DNA from 2 places in the Nocardioides massiliensis genome. Region 2 is predicted to be linked to the other one. Evidence: riboswitches for the same ligand, from Rfam matches in the RefSeq annotation. Region 2 holds a riboswitch; the other holds the start of a gene.

Region 1 (7,791 bases), 3.2 Mb from region 2:
GACGAGCCCCTGCTCGTCGCCAGCGAGGCCGGTCCACCGCCGACGGTGCCTGCCGGTCCGCCGCCTGCGGTCGCTGGTGTCACCGGTGCTACCCGCGGGACGGGTGGAGGCGGACCACCGGGGTGGCTCGTGCCGGCTGCGTCGGCAGCAGCCGTCGTGGTGGTCATCGGCATGGTGCTGGGCATCGTCGCGGTCACCAACGGTCGGGCGCCGGCCACGGACCGTGAGCCGACCTCGCCGGTCCCGGCCGCGCCCTCGGCCACCCCCTCGGCATCAGCGCCCGCCGCCGGCCCGACGAGCGCGGACGCGTCACCCCGGCGCAAGAAGCGCCGCGCACGCCCGGCGCAGGACCCGACAACTGCGGACGAGCCGTCCACGACACCGGCGCTCCCCGGCACTCCGGCCGCGCCCGGTCCCACGAGCGCGACCACGCCACCGGGAGCCACCCCGGGATCCACGCCGGGAACCCCACCGGCTGTGAGTCCCACGCCGCGCCCCTCCACCGGCCCCTCGGGCGGGCCGCCGGTCCGTCCCACTCCCTCGCCCACGCGCACCCCGACCCGTTCGCCCAGTGACGGTCCGACCACACCTGGTCCGACGGCCCCCAGCCCCACCCCGACCCCCACCCCGACTCCCACGCCCATCGACCCGGACCCGTCGCCCGACCCCGACCCGGGCGGGACCGGCCCCTCGGACCCCGGCGACGCCTGAGGGCCCGCGGCGGAAGCCCGCGCCACGAACGAGAACGCGTTACAGTTCCGCGGTGTCCACCGACGTGTTCTCGCCGGGCCGCCTGGGCCCGCTCACCCTCCGCAACCGCACGATCAAGGCCGCGACCTTCGAGGCCCGCTCGCCCGGCGGGCTGGTCAGCCCCGACCTGATCGACTACCACGTGGCGGTGGCGGAGGGCGGCGTCGGGATGACGACCGTCGCCTATCTCGCCGTCTCGCCCGAGGGGCGCACCGACCGTGCCGCGATCCACCTGCGCGAGGAGGCGCTGCCCGGCCTGGTCCGGCTCACCGATGCCGTCCACGCCGCCGGGGCGCTGGTCTCCGGTCAGCTCGGCCACGCCGGGCCCGTGGGCAACGGCCGCTCCAACGGTGCGCACGCCATCGCGGCATCGCGCATGCCGAGCCCGCTGTCGATGCAGTTCATCCGCTCGGCGACCGAGCGCGACCTGACGCGGGTGACCAAGGACTTCGTCGCCGCCGCCCGCCTGGGTGTCCGCGCTGGCCTCGACTGTCTCGAGCTGCACTTCGGCCACAACTACCTGGTCTCCAGCTTCCTGTCCCCGGTGCTCAACCGGCGCACTGACCGGTGGGGCGGCAGCCTGGAGAACCGCGCGCGGCTCGCCCGGCAGGTCGCCCGGGCTGTGCGCGACGAGGTCGGCGATGAGGTCGCGCTCATCGCGAAGTACGGCATGAAGGACGGCGCGCCCGGTGGCTTCAACCTCCCCGAGAGCGTCGAGGTCGCGCGGATGCTCGAGGCCGACGGGAACCTCGATGCCCTGCAGCTGACCGCGGGCAGCTCGCTGCTGAACCCGATGTACCTCTTCCGCGGCGAGGCGCCGGTCGAGGAGTTCCGCCGGGTGATGCCGCCGCTGGTGCGCGTGGGGATGAAGTACGTCGGCGCGAAGTTCATGAAGTCCTACCCCTACGAGGACGCCTACCTCCTGCCGCAGGCGCGGGAGTTCCGTACGGCGCTCGAGATGCCGCTCATCCTGCTCGGGGGCATCTCGACGCGTGCGTCGATGGACCTGGCGATGGAGGAGGGCTTCGCGTTCGTCGGCATGGCGCGCGCGCTGCTGCGCGAACCGGACCTGCTGCGGCGGATGCAGGAGGGCGAGACCGCCCAGAGTGCCTGCATCCACTGCAACCGGTGCATGCCGTCGATCTACTCCTACACCCACTGCTGGCTCTCGGAGCACCCCGCGACGGGTCCGCGGATCCCCCTCGCCGCAAACTAGAACCTGTTACATTCCGCCGATGGGAATCCTGGACTCCTTCCGTGTCGACGATCGCGTCGCGGTGGTCACCGGCGCCGGCCGCGGCATCGGTGCGGCCACCGCCGTGGCGCTCGCCGAGGCCGGTGCCGACGTGGTCATCAGCGCCCGGCATGCCAACCAGCTGGAGAAGGTCGCCGAACAGGTGCGCGCGACCGGACGCCGGGCCCACGTCGTCCCGGCCGACCTCAGCGACCTCGACGCCGCGGCGGGGCTCGCCGACGCCGCGGTCGAGGCCTTCGGTCGCCTCGACATCATCGTCAACAACGTCGGGGGCAGCATCCCGAACGCCTTGATGGACACCGACCCCGCCTACCTCGCTGACGCGTTCCACTTCAACGTCAACACCGCGCACGCGCTCACCCGCGCCGCCGTACCCCACCTGCTGAAGGACGGCGGTGGATCGGTCGTCAACATCTCCTCGGTGATCGGCCGGGTCGCCGGTCGCGGCTACCTCGCCTACGGCACGGCCAAGGCCGCGCTGAGCCACTACACGAAGCTCGCCGCCACCGACCTCGCACCGCTGGTACGGGTCAACGCGGTCGGAGTGGGCTCGGTGCTGACGTCCGCGCTCGAGTACGTCGCCTCGGACGAGAAGATCATGGGGCAGATGGAGTCCAGCACCCCGCTCGGCCGGGTGGGCCGGCCCGAGGAGATCGCCGCGGCGGTGCTCTACCTCAGCTCGCCCGCGGGGGCGTACCTCACCGGCAAGATCCTGGAGGTCGACGGCGGGTTGCAAGTGCCGAACCTCGATCTCGGTCTGCCGGACCTGACGCCCGACGCCTGACCGGGCCTGGGAGAGTAGTTGGCATGAGCAACGAAGCGGCGACCACCGGCTACCAGTCGACCGGCTCGGGGGAGTGGACCGAGCCCGGCGCCTACGAGGTGGCACCGGGCGTCCACCGGATCCCGCTGCCGCTGCCGATGGACGGCCTGCGCGCGGTCAACGTCTACGTGCTCGCCTCCGACGAGGGGCTCACGCTGGTCGACGGCGGGTGGGCGATCGAGGAGGCCCGCACGCTGCTGGAGTCCTCGCTCGCCTCGATCGGCTTCAGCGTCCGTGACATCCGCCGGTTCCTGGTCACCCACGTGCACCGCGACCACTACACCCAGGCCGCGGTGATCGGCAAGGAGTTCGGCGCCGAGGTCAGCCTCGGCATCGGGGACAAGCCGACGCTCGACCTCATGCACGACGCCACGCTCGACCGCGACCCGACGCTGGACCAACTGGTGCGCGCCGGCGCGCGGAGCATCGCCGAGGAGTGGGCGAAGTTCGGCGACGAGGACGGTCCCGACCTCGACCTGTGGGGCTACCCCGACGTGTGGCTCGAGGCCGACCACGACATCGAGCTGCCCGACCGGGCGCTGCGCGCGGTCTCCACGCCGGGCCACACCCAGGGCCATTTCGTGTTCGCCGACGAGACCGCCGGGGTGCTGTTCTCCGGTGACCACGTGCTGCCCACCATCACGCCGTCGGTCGGGTTCGAGCCCGTCTACGCCCCGCAGCCGCTGCGCGACTTCATGGCGTCGCTGCAGAAGGTCCGCGCGATGCCCGACCTGACGCTCCTGCCCGCTCACGGCCCCGTGGGGATGAGCTCGCACCAGCGCGTCGAGGAGCTCTTGGCCTTCCACGAGGAACGGCTGGTGCAGTCGCGCGACGCGGTCGCCGGCGGTGCGCGCACGGCGTACGACGTGGCCGGTGAGCTCACCTGGACCAAGCGCGGGCGGCACTTCTCCGAGCTCGACGTCTTCAACGGCGCGCTTGCCAGCATGGAGACCCTCGCCCACCTGGAGCTGCTCGCCCTGCGCGGCGACCTGCGGCGCACCGACGACGGCGAGACGCTCAGCTTCACCCTGCCGGACTGATCAGGGGGCCGCGAGCTCCTGGCGCATCGGGACGTGCGGGATGCCGTCCTCGAGGAACTCGGGTCCCACGATGTCGAACCCCAGGGCGGCGTACCAGTCGGAGAGGTGGGACTGCGCGTCCAGCACGACCGAACGCACGCCCGTCTCCCGCAGCGCACCGAGGGTGTCGCGCATCAGCGTCGCGGCCAACCCGCGTCCCCGGTGAGCCGGGGCAGTGACGACGCGACCGATGCGCGCCTCGTGCGGGTCGGGAGTGGCGAGCACGCGCAGGTACGCCGCCACCGGCGCCTCACCGTCGGCGTCGCCCGGCACCCACCAATGCTGCGTCGTCGGCTCCGCGTCACGCCCGTCGAGCTCCGGGTACGCGCACTCCTGCTCGACGACGAAGACGTCGACTCGCAACCGCCAGATCGCGTACGCCGTCAGCGGGTCGAGGTCGGCGAAGGCGGCGGTGCGGACGTTCACGCCGCGCAGCGTGTCACACCATCGCCACTGCACGACGGGATACGTGAGACACGCTGATCCCGACGATCGACGTGCGAGACGTATCCCGTTCGACCCGTGGGCCCGGCTGCTCGCGCGTCCGCGCGCGGACTATCGTGGTCGGCGAACGACAGGGGAGCGCCATCCAGGGCGCTGAGAGTGCGGAACAGGCCGCAGACCCTCGAACCTGACGCGGTTAGCACCGTCGTAGGGAGTCGAGCTCAACCCCTCCCACCCAAGGGAGACCACGCATGCGTGCGACCGAACGACCAACCCGCAAGCACCTTCTCGCCCTCACGGCGGCGGCCACAGCGACTCTGCTGGCGGCCTGCTCGACCGGGGGCGGCGACGACCAGGCGGCGGAGGAGACGGACACCGTCGTCCTCGTCACCCACAGCTCCTTCAACGTGCCCGACGAGGTGCTGGCGGCGTTCACCGACCAGCACGGCTACACCGTCGACGTCCAGGCCGCCGGCGACGCCGGCGAGCTGACCAACCGGCTGGTGCTGACGAAGAACTCGCCGCTCGGCGACGCTGTCTTCGGCATCGACAACACCTTCGCGAGCCGCGTCGTCGACGAGCAGATCCTCGCCGAGCACACCCCCGAGACCCTCCCGCAGGGCGCGGAGCGCTACGTCCTCGACGACGCGGACGCGGCAGCACGACTCACCCCGATCGACCAGGGCGACGTGTGCGTCAACATCGACGACACCTGGTTCGCCGACAACGACGTCGCGCCCCCGGCCACCCTCGAGGACCTGACGAAGCCGGCGTACGAGGGGCTCTTCGTCACCCCCGGTGCGGCGACGTCCTCGCCGGGCCTGGCCTTCCTGCTCGCCACGATCGCGGAGTACGGCGAGGACGGCTGGCAGGACTACTGGGAGCGGTTGATGGACAACGGCACGAAGCTCACCTCCGGATGGACCGACGCCTACACCGTCGACTTCACCGCCGGCGGCGGTGACGGCGACCGGCCGATCGTGCTCAGCTACGCGTCATCCCCGCCGTTCACCGTCCCCGAGGGTGGCGACGAGCCGACCACCAGCGCGCTGCTCGACACCTGCTTCCGTCAGGTGGAGTACGCCGGTGTGATCGAGGGTGCGGCGAACCCCGAGGGCGCGCAGGCCTTGGTCGACTTCCTCGTGGGGGAGGAGTTCCAGGCGTCGCTGGCGGAGAACATGTATGTCTTCCCCGTCAGCGAGGAGGTCGAGCTGCCCGAGGAGTGGGCGCGCTTCGCCGGGGTCGCGGAGGACCCCTACGACCTCGACCCGGCCCTGATCGCCGAGAACCGCGACACCTGGCTGCAGCAGTGGGGCGAGGTCGTCACCCGCTGATGCCCCTCGCGCCGCGTCGCCCGAGGCGCACTACCCTGCCGGTCGTGCGTCTCGCGGCGGCCGGACTCCCGCTGGCCGTGCTGGCGGTGTTCTTCGTGCTGCCCGTCGGCGGCATGCTCGCGCGCGGGTTCGTCGTCGACGGCGCGTTCGACCCCGGTGGTGTCCTACAGGTGCTGACCCGCCCGCGGGTGCACCGGGTGCTGGGGTTCACCCTCTTCAGCGCGGGGGCGGCGACGGTGCTTGCCGTGCTGCTCGGGGTGCCGGCGGCGTACGCCCTGTCCCGGCTGCGGTTCCCGGGCGTGCGGCTGCTCCGGGCGGTGGTCGTCGTGCCGTTCGTGCTGCCCACCGTGGTCGTCGGGGTCGCCTTCCGGCAGCTGTTCGCGTCGGCGGGACTGCTCGGCGGCCTCGGACTCGAGGGCACGCCGGCGGCGATCGTGCTGGCGCTGGTGTTCTTCAACATCGCCGTCGTCGTGCGCACCGTCGGGGCGCAGTGGGAGGGCCTCGACCCGCGCCGGGAGGAGGCCGCCGCCGCCCTCGGCGCGCGACCGTCGCAGGTGTGGTGGACGGTCACGCTGCCGGCGCTGCGCCCGGCGATCGTCTCGGCGGCGAGCGTGGTCTTCCTCTTCTGCGCTACCGCGTTCGGCGTCGTGCTCACCCTGGGCGGCCTGCGCTACTCGACCGTCGAGACCGAGATCTACCTGCTCACCACGAGCTTCCTCGACCTGCAGGCTGCGGCAGCGCTGTCACTGCTGCAGATCCTCGCGGTGGTCGGTCTCCTCCTGCTGGCCCACCGTGCCCGCGCCGGTGAGGTCGGACTTGCCCGCGTACGCCGACCCCGCAGGCGCCCGCGGCGCCGGGACGTCCCGGCGTTGCTGGTGCTCACCGGGGTCGTCGCGCTCGTCGTGACGCCGGTCGCCACGCTGATCGGACGCTCCCTGCGCACCTCCGACGGGTGGGGTCTCGACCACTACCGGGCGCTGGCCGCCGGTCCCCAGGACGGTGGGTCGAACGCGCTGCGGGTGCCGGTCACCGACGCGATCGAGAACTCGCTGCGGATCGCGGTCGACGCGACCGTGATCGCGATCGTGCTGGGCCTGCTCGTCGCGCTCGTGACGACCCGTCCCGCTCCGCCGGGCGGGGTCGCCCGGCGCGTGGTCTCCTGGGTCGACGGGGCGTTCATGCTCCCGCTCGGGGTCTCCGCGGTGACGCTGGGCTTCGGCTTCCTCATCACCCTCGATCGACCACCGTTGGACCTGCGCAGCTCCGCGCTGCTCGTGCCGATCGCCCAGGCCATGGTCGCGCTGCCGCTGGTCGTCCGCGTGCTGTCGCCGGTGCTGTCGTCCATCGACGACCGGCAGCGCCAGGTCGCCGCGACCCTGGGGGCCGGGCCGCTGCGGGTGATCCGCGACGTCGATCTCGCGCTGGTCTGGCGTCCGCTGCTGGCCGCCGTGGGCTTCGCCTTCGCCGTCTCGCTGGGGGAGTTCGGGGCGACCAGCTTCCTCTCCCGGGCCGACCGGCCCACCCTGCCGGTGGTGATCTTCCAGCTGATCTCGCGACCGGGCCTCGACAACGCCGCGATGGCGATGGCGGCCGCCGTCGTCCTCGGCACCCTGACGGTCGCCGTGATGGCGCTCGTCGAGCTCCTGCAACGATCGCGGCGAAGCGGAGGATGGATCGGATGATGCTCCAGATCGAGGACCTGCGGGTCCGGTTCCCCGCAACCGATGGTGGACCCCCGGTCGACGCGGTGGCCGACGTCGACCTCGCCCTGCCGCGCGGGGAGGTGCTCGCGGTGCTCGGGCCGTCGGGGTGCGGCAAGTCCACGATGCTGCGCGCCGTCGCCGGCCTCGAGCCGGTCGCGCAGGGACGGATCCTGCTCGCGGGGGAGGATGTCGCCGGCGTCGCGACCCACCGTCGCGGCTGCGCGCTGATGTTCCAGGACGGCCAGTTGTTCGACCACCGCGACGTCGCCGCCAACGTCGGCTACGCGCTGCGCCTGCGCCGGCGGCCCCGGCGCGAGATCCGGGACCGCGTGGCCGAGCTGCTCACGCTCGTCGGGCTCGAGGGATACGGCGACCGCGCCCCGGCCACCCTGTCGGGCGGGGA
Region 2 (7,791 bases):
ACCGGACCTGGGTCATGGACTTCACCTACGTCCGCACCTGGGCGGGGTTCGTCTATGTCGCGTTCATCCTCGACGTGTTCGCTCAGAAGATCGTTGCTTGGAACGTCGCACCGACCAAGGCCGTCGAGCTGGTCGACGTCCCGCTGCGGATGGCACTGTGGCAACGCGACCGCGAAGGCCACCCTGTGGTGCCCGGTGAGCTCATTGGTCACGCCGACGCCGGGTCGCAATACACATCGATCGCGTTCACTGAGCACCTCGCCGAGGAAGGGATCCGGCCCTCGATCGGGTCTGTTGCCGATGCCTACGACAACGCCCTGATGGAGTGCGTGATCGGGCTGTACAAGACCGAGTGCGTCCGCACAACGGTCTTCCACGCCGGCCCCTACCGGAGCATCGGAGACGTCGAGTACGCCACCGCTGGATGGGTCGATTGGTACAACAACCGACGCCTGCATGGCTCTCTTGGGATGATGACCCCAGTGGAGTTCGAGCAAGCCCACTACGCGGCCCTCAACCGAGAGCCGCAACCCGTATAGGAGCGGCGGAGAACCTGGGGCGCTTCAAGAAACTCGTCCAGGCCTTGCGCCCCCTGCAGGACATCACGATCAGCCTGGCCGGCCAGACCATCGACGCCCGGCCCCAGATCCCCGCAGACGTTCAAGAACTCCTCGACCGTGTGGCCCACTAAATCTGTGCAACTCAGGATCGAAAAGTCATCGGAAACGTTCGGCAGGCGTTCCAAGGTGTTCCGATAGACTTGGGGCCGTCCATTGGAGAACCTCCAGATCAACCCGAGGTTTCCCGAAGGGATCCGAAGTTTGAGGTAGCGGGATCAGGCCTCCGATCTTGTCCAGAGGTCGCAGGTTCAAATCCTGCCCCCGCTACGAAGAAAGTCCAGGTCAGCCTATGGTTGACCTGGTCTTTTGCTTTGGGGGCGAGATGCGATCGCATCGTTTACCCATCACATCGACGGGCGCGGAGCGTCGCCCAGCGGGGCCGCAGCGCCGTTGGTTCCGGTCATTTTCGGGCTCGCTCGGCCATGAAGGTGAACTTCGCGTTCGTCCGGGACGATGAGTGAGGTCCCGGCGGGCGGCAGAGTGAAGAAGGTAGCCTTGACGCTACCTATAACCGGGAGATATATTCCAGTTATGCGTAGCGATGGGCCAGCGCTGATGCCGGTGTTTCGATCGCGGCATCAGGCCGAGCTGTTGATGTGGGTGCTGCTGCATCCTGAGCAGGAGTACGGCGTGACCGAGATGGCCGCGCGGCTTGGGGTGCCGCTCTCCACCCTGCACCGCGAGGTGATCCGTCTCGATGAGGCCGGCCTCCTCCGGAGCCGCACCCAGGGGCGGAACCGGCTGATTCGCGCCAACGTCGACCACCCGGCGGCGAAGGCACTGGCCCAACTCCTGGAGATCACCTTCGGTCCTCGGGCCGTGATTGCCGAGGAGTTCGCGATCAAGGGAGCCGAGCAGGTTGTGATCTTCGGCTCCTGGGCTGCCCGGTACGACGGTCAGGCAGGTCCGCCACCGCACGACATCGACGTGCTCGTCGTGGGCAAGGTCGACCGCGCCGACCTCTACGACGCGGCTGACCGTGCGAACGCCCGGCTGGGGATCGAGGTCAATCCGGTCGTGCGCACGGCGAAGCAGTGGGCTGATCCTGAGGACGCACTCGTCGCCCAGGTCAAGGAGTCCGCGCACGTCACCGTCCTCGACTCGCGTGAGCCGGTGAACCCCTGATGGCCCGCTGGACGCGCGGCGAGTCCGACGTCGAAGCGCTGCTCGAGGCGGGCGAACTGCAGAAGCTGACTGGGCCGCTGCCAACGGCGAGCGGCTCCTTGAGAAGGCGACGGTGACTCTGACGACAGCGCGGTCAGCCGTCGACTCCGACCCTGACTCCGCTCTCGTCCTGGCCTACGACGCCGCGCGTCAGGCATTGACCGCCCTGCTCGCTCATCAAGGGCTGCGGCCGACGACGAAGGGTGGGCACTACGCCGTCGAGCGCGCTGCTCGAGCGCAGTTCGGTCCTGGCTTCCGGCAGTTCGGCGCGCTCCGTCGTCGGCGCAACGAGCTCGAGTATCCCGAGCGCCCGAGTGACGACGCCACGCAGGATGAGGCTGCGGAAGCCGTCGATAACGCGGAAGCGATCATCACCGCGTCGCAAGGCATTCTCGATCAGCTCGGCTTGTTCTGACCAGACCAGGCGATAGCGAGCCCGCACCCGCCCGCCCAGTTGCCGTTCGTCGATCTCGCCGCGCACGAATGCTTCCTGGTCGGCGCGGGTGGCGTCGCTGCTGCGGGAGCCCTCCAACTCGGATGACCGCCGAGCATCCTCGACGGACCGCCTGCACCGCTCGATATCGATCGAGTGGTCGCTGTCGAGCGCGAGCGAGTGTGCGAGGTTCCACGCGAACTCGGGATCGTTCAGCGTCACGTGCGCAAAGAGCACCGCGTCGCTCGGGCTCGCGGCGAGGGTCGCCACCACCTCGTCGCGATATTCGGGCCACGCTTTGCTGGCGGCCTTGTGCAGCCGCGCCGCCGATGTCGAAGACGGCCACTTGCGGAACACCGAGAGCCGGGCCTCCAGCGCCTGGGCGGGTCGGTGGGCCTCGAGCAGGCCGCACCAAGTAGTCCGCGGCCTTGCGGGACTGGTGGCCGCGGTCGAATTCCATCGCTTGCTTCGCCCAGTCGATGGCCAGATCGATCTCGCCGATCTCCTCGAACGCCTCCGCCGTGTCCTGGAGCCATGCCGCGACCTCCGGTTCTTGGCATGGGTGCGGATGATCGCCTCCGGTGGCACGATCCAGGTCCGGCGATCATCGTCATCGGCGACGTTGCTGGGCTCTGACCTGCTCGGCCCACTGGTTGTCCTCACCGCGGGTCGGCCTGGTTGTCAAGCAAAAGGCAGGGACGGCTATGCCGTCCGGCTGACCTCCTTCCGAGAGAGCTTGCACGGCTGCTACGGTCGTTGCATTCCACACGGGAGCCCGAGGCATCGGGCTGAGATGGGGCTGGAGCCGCTCCGACCGTCGAACCTGATCCGGGTAATGCCGGCGAAGGAAGTGAGGAGCGACGTGCTACCCCGCATTCACTGCATCACCGACTTGCCGTCGTACGACAACGGAGCGCTCAGCCTGCTAGAGGCGGTCGTCCGTGAGGGCGTCGACGCCGTCCAGGTGCGTGCGAAGTCGGTGTCCGACCGCGAGGTGGTGGCGTTCACCCGCGCCCTCGTGGACCGCCTTGCCGGTACCCCGGCGGCGGTGATCGTGAACGACCGCGTCGACATCGCACTCGTTGCCGGAGCGCAAGGCGTCCATCTCGGCCGTGATGACCTCGCGGTCGCCGAGGCCAGACGCCTGGCACCGGAGGGCTTCCTCGTCGGCGGCACCTGCCGGAACGCAGACCAGGCCCGTGAGGCGAAGGCGCAGGGCGCCGACTACGTCGGTGTGGGGCCTGTTTACCCCACGACCACGAAGAGTGGTCTCCCCGACCCGATCGGGTTGGACGTGCTGCGTGATGCGGCTCGAGTCCTGCCGGCGATCGCGATCTCTGGCATCAACGCCGAGCGCGCACCCGAGGTGATGGCGGCCGGGGCGTACGGGATCGCGGTGGCCTCGGCCATCTGCCGATCCCCTCAGCCCGGACTGTCCGCGAGGGAACTCGTCGGCGCCGTCGCGGTCGCATGAGGGTAGCGGTGGTCGGGGCCGGCATCGTCGGCCTGGCTTGCGCGGAGGAGCTGGTCCGCGCGGGGCACGATGTCCGGGTGTTCGACCCCGATCCGGGCGCCGGCGCGACCCGGGCGGCGGCCGGGATGCTCGCGCCCGCCGGCGAGGCGTGGCACGGGGAGACGGAGTTGCTCAGGCTCGGCGTCGCCTCGGCGCGCCTGTGGCCGTCGTACGCCGCGCGCCTGCACGCCGCCGCCGGTCTCGACGTCGACCTTCGCACCGCGGGCACGCTGCTGGCGGGGCAGGACCACGACGACCTGCTGCACGTCCGTCGCACGCTGGCTGTGCTCGAGGCCGAGGGCGTCGCCTTCCGCGAGCTCGACCGGCGCGAGGCCCGCGCCGAGGAGCCGACGCTGTCGCGGGTCGCCGGCGCGGCCCTCCTTCCCGAGGACCACCACGTCAACCCGCGCCTGGTCGCGGAGGCCCTCCTGCGCCTCGTGGGCGCCCACCTGGTTCGGGCCCGGGCGGAGGTGACGCCGTCGGGCGTGGCCACCGCCGACGGCCGGAGCTTCCCCTCCGACGCGGTCGTGGTCGCCACTGGTGCCGAGGCGCGCGAGCTGGTCCCGGCCGTCCGTCCTGTCAGGGGGGAGACGATCCGGCTGCGCGCCGCCGACCCGCCCACGCGCGTGCTCCGGGCCCGGGTCCACGGCGAGAAGGTCTACGTGGTGCCGCGCGCCGGCGGAGAGGTAGTCGTCGGCGCGAGCGAGGAGGAGCACGACACCGTGCCGGTCGCGAGCCTCGGCACGATCGTGCGCCTGCTGCACGCCGCCCGCACGCTCGTTCCCGGGCTGGAGACAGCGGGCGTCGTCGACATCACCGCCCGGAACCGCCCCGGCACGCCGGACAACGGGCCGTTGCTGGGGACCGTCGACAGCCCGGGACCCTTCCGTCTGGTCCTGGCGGTCGGCCACTACCGCGGCGGCGTCCTGCTGGCACCGCTGAGCGCCCAGATCGTCCGGATCCTGGTCGAGAACGGCAACGCCATGGGCGTGGCGCGGCCCTTCGCGCCGGGCCGGTTCGACGCGTACCAGCTCGTCAACAGCCCTGCGGTCAGAAGGGTCTTCTCCTCATGAGAATCAACCTCAACGGTGAGCCGCGCTCCGTGGAGCCGGGTTCCACCCTGCGGGACCTGGTCCCCGCGGAACGCGGCGTGGCGATTGCCCTCAACGGCGTCGTCGTCCCCGCGGGGTCGTGGCAGAGCACGCCGGTGTCGGAGAACGACGCGGTCGAGGTCGTCACCGCGCACCAGGGCGGGTGAGCCGCATGCGGATCGCAGGGGTCGACCTCTCCAGCCGGCTGTGGATCGGGACCGGCGGGCTGACGAACATCCAGGCCGTGTCCGAGGTCGTCGACGCCGCCGCCCCGGGCCTGGTCACGGTGTCGATCCGTCGCACCTCCGACACCGGCAGCGGCGGACTGCTCGACACACTCCGGGCCAAGGGCGTGCGTATCCTGCCCAACACCGCCGGGTGCCACAGCGCTCGCGAGGCCGTTCTCACGGCCCAGCTCGCGCGCGAGGCCCTCGAGACCGACTGGGTCAAGCTTGAGGTGATCGGCGACGACACCAGCCTGCTGCCCGACGTGGTCGAGCTGCTCGACGCGGCCGAGACGCTGGTCGGGCAGGGCTTCCGCGTGCTGCCCTACACCACCGCCGACCCCGTCGTCGCGCGGCGCCTGGCCGACGCCGGCTGCGTGGCGGTCATGCCCCTGGGCTCGCCGATCGGCTCCGGTCGCGGCATCGACGACCCCCGGGCGATCGAGGCCGTGCGCGCCGCGGTCGCGCTCCCGGTCGTGCTCGACGCTGGCATCGGCACCGCGAGCGACGCCGCGCTCGCGATGGAGCTGGGCTGCGACGCGGTGCTGGCGGCGACCGCGATCACCCGCGCGGACCGTCCGGTGCAGATGGCGGCCGGCCTCCGCGCGGCGGTCGAGGCCGGCGAGCTGGCCCGCGGTGCAGGCCGCGTCCCGCGCCTGACCGCCGCCCGCGCCTCGAGCCCGATGGCCGGACGGGTGGGGACGTGACGGGGGTCGACCTGCCGCGGCTGCTGCTCCTCACCGACCGTCACCAGGTCCCTGCCGGGCGCGACCTGGTCGGCACCGTCGCCGACTGCGCCTCCGCCGGGCTGGAGGTCGTCGTGCTCCGCGAGCTCGACCTGCCCGAGCAGGAGCGGCAGGAGATCGCCCGCGCGCTCGGCTCCGCCGGCGTCACGGTGATCCTCGCCCGCACCTGGCTGCCCGGCGCGGCGGCGGTGCACCTCGCGGCCGCCCAGAGCCGGCACGACGCCGACGCGGCGCCCTTCCACGGCCGGTCGTGCCACAACGACGAGGAGGTAGGCTGCGCGGTCGCCGGCGGCGCGTCGTACCTGACGATCTCGCCGGTCGCCGCCTCCGCCTCGAAGCCGGGCTACGGCCCCGCTGTCGGGGAGGACGGCGTACGACGCGCCGTCGCGCTCGCCGGCGACGTACCGGTCTTCGCCCTCGGCGGGGTCGAGGTGGAGAACGCCGCCTCGATGCGTGCTGCCGGCGCTCACGGCGTCGCGGTCATGGGGGCCGTCATGCGCGCCCCGGACCCGGCCGGCGTTGTGGCTCGCGTCATGGAGGAGGTCCGGTGAACCCCCTTGTCGCCCTCACCGTGGCGGGCACCGACTCCGGCGGCGCTGCGGGCGTCGCCGCCGACCTGGCGACGTTCGCGGCGCTCGGCGCACACGGGACGTGCGCCGTCACTGCCGTCACCGCGCAGGACACCACCGGCGTGCGCGCCGTGGTCCAGCTCTCCGCCGACCACGTGCAGGCTCAGGTCGACGCGGTGCTCAACGACCTCCCGGTCGCGGTCGCCAAGGCCGGCATGCTCGGCGCCGTCGCCGTCGCCGGGGTGGTCGCGGACCTGCCTCCCGGACTGCCGCTCGTCGTGGATCCCGTCCTGCGCACCTCGAGCGGTGCGGTGCTGGCTGACGACGCCCTCGTCACGGCCTACCGCGACCACGTACTCCCGCGCTGCACCGTGGTCACCCCCAACCTCGCCGAGGCGCGCCGCCTTGCCGGCGCCGGCTCGGAGGAGCCGCCAGTGGACGTGGCGCTGGCCCTTCATGCGCTCGGCCCCGCAGTGGTGCTCACCGGCGGCGACCCCGAGGCCGACTGGTGCCGCGACCTCGTGGTCGACGACCGGGGCCGCGCGCACGTCCTCGAGCACGCCGGCGTACCGACCACCAACGACCACGGCACCGGCTGCACGTTCTCGGCCGCCCTCGCCGTGCACCTCGCCCGGGGAGAGCCGCTCCCCACGGCGACGCGGGCAGCCCAAGCCTTCGTCGCGGCCGCGCTGCGCCGCAGCGCGGGCTGGCGGCTGGGCCGCGGTCGCGGCCTCGTCGCCCACACGTTCGTCCCACCCACCCAGGAGGTCTGATGCACATCCACCCCAGCCACAGCACTGTCCACCGCACCGGATCGCGCGCCGACATCCGCGTCCCCTTCACCCGGGTCGCGCTCACCAACGGCGAGACGTTCGACCGGTACGCCACGGCGGGACCCGGCAGCGACCCCGAGGTTGGCCTGCCGCCCCTGCGCGCCGACTGGATCGCCGAGCGCGGCGACACCGAGGAGTACGTCGGCCGGGAGACCCAGCTGCTCGACAACGGCAAGGCCGCGATCCGCCGCGGCGAGGCGCGCGACCAGTGGCGCGGCACGCGGCCCCGGCCGCGCCGCGGCACCGGCACGGTCACCCAGATGCACTACGCCCGGCAGGGCGTGGTGACCCCGGAGATGGAGTACGTCGCGATCCGCGAGAACTGCGACGTCGAGCTGGTCCGCGCGGAGGTCGCGGCCGGGCGCGCGATCATCCCCGCCAACCTCAACCACCCCGAGGCCGAGCCGATGATCATCGGCAAGCGGTTCCTGGTAAAGGTGAATGCGAACATCGGCAACAGCGCGGTCACCTCCAGCATCGCCGAGGAGGTCGACAAGCTCACCTGGGCGGTCACCTGGGGCGCCGACACCGTGATGGACCTGTCCACCGGCGACGACATCCACACCACCCGCGAGTGGATCATCCGCAACTCGCCGGT

The links. Region 2 has a riboswitch for thiamine pyrophosphate ahead of thiE (thiamine phosphate synthase). Riboswitches for the same ligand answer to the same signal wherever they lie in the genome.
Region 1: another riboswitch for thiamine pyrophosphate. It lies ahead of J2S59_RS03420 (thiamine ABC transporter substrate-binding protein); the one in region 2 lies ahead of thiE (thiamine phosphate synthase).

What each region holds. Positions count from the first base shown of each region.
Region 1 covers NZ_JAUSQM010000001.1:661,693-669,483, reverse strand. The annotation lists gene J2S59_RS03445 (sigma-70 family RNA polymerase sigma factor) at 1-711, shown strand, start outside; gene J2S59_RS03440 (NADH:flavin oxidoreductase) at 764-1,966, shown strand; gene J2S59_RS03435 (SDR family oxidoreductase) at 1,986-2,789, shown strand; gene J2S59_RS03430 (MBL fold metallo-hydrolase) at 2,813-3,868, shown strand; gene J2S59_RS03425 (GNAT family N-acetyltransferase) at 3,869-4,333, opposite strand; TPP riboswitch at 4,474-4,582, shown strand; gene J2S59_RS03420 (thiamine ABC transporter substrate-binding protein) at 4,603-5,685, shown strand; gene J2S59_RS03415 (ABC transporter permease) at 5,730-7,367, shown strand; gene J2S59_RS03410 (ABC transporter ATP-binding protein) at 7,364-7,791, shown strand, end outside.
Region 2 covers NZ_JAUSQM010000001.1:3,910,711-3,918,501, reverse strand. The annotation lists one part of gene J2S59_RS19310 (IS3 family transposase) at 1-539, shown strand, start outside; gene J2S59_RS19305 (helix-turn-helix domain-containing protein) at 1,152-1,745, shown strand; gene J2S59_RS20420 (HEPN domain-containing protein) at 1,858-2,199, shown strand; partial or broken gene J2S59_RS20415 (antitoxin VbhA family protein) at 2,227-2,439, opposite strand; TPP riboswitch at 2,975-3,084, shown strand; gene thiE (thiamine phosphate synthase) at 3,080-3,691, shown strand; gene thiO (glycine oxidase ThiO) at 3,688-4,803, shown strand; gene thiS (sulfur carrier protein ThiS) at 4,800-4,988, shown strand; gene J2S59_RS19280 (thiazole synthase) at 4,994-5,752, shown strand; gene J2S59_RS19275 (thiamine phosphate synthase) at 5,749-6,342, shown strand; gene thiD (bifunctional hydroxymethylpyrimidine kinase/phosphomethylpyrimidine kinase) at 6,339-7,133, shown strand; gene thiC (phosphomethylpyrimidine synthase ThiC) at 7,133-7,791, shown strand, end outside.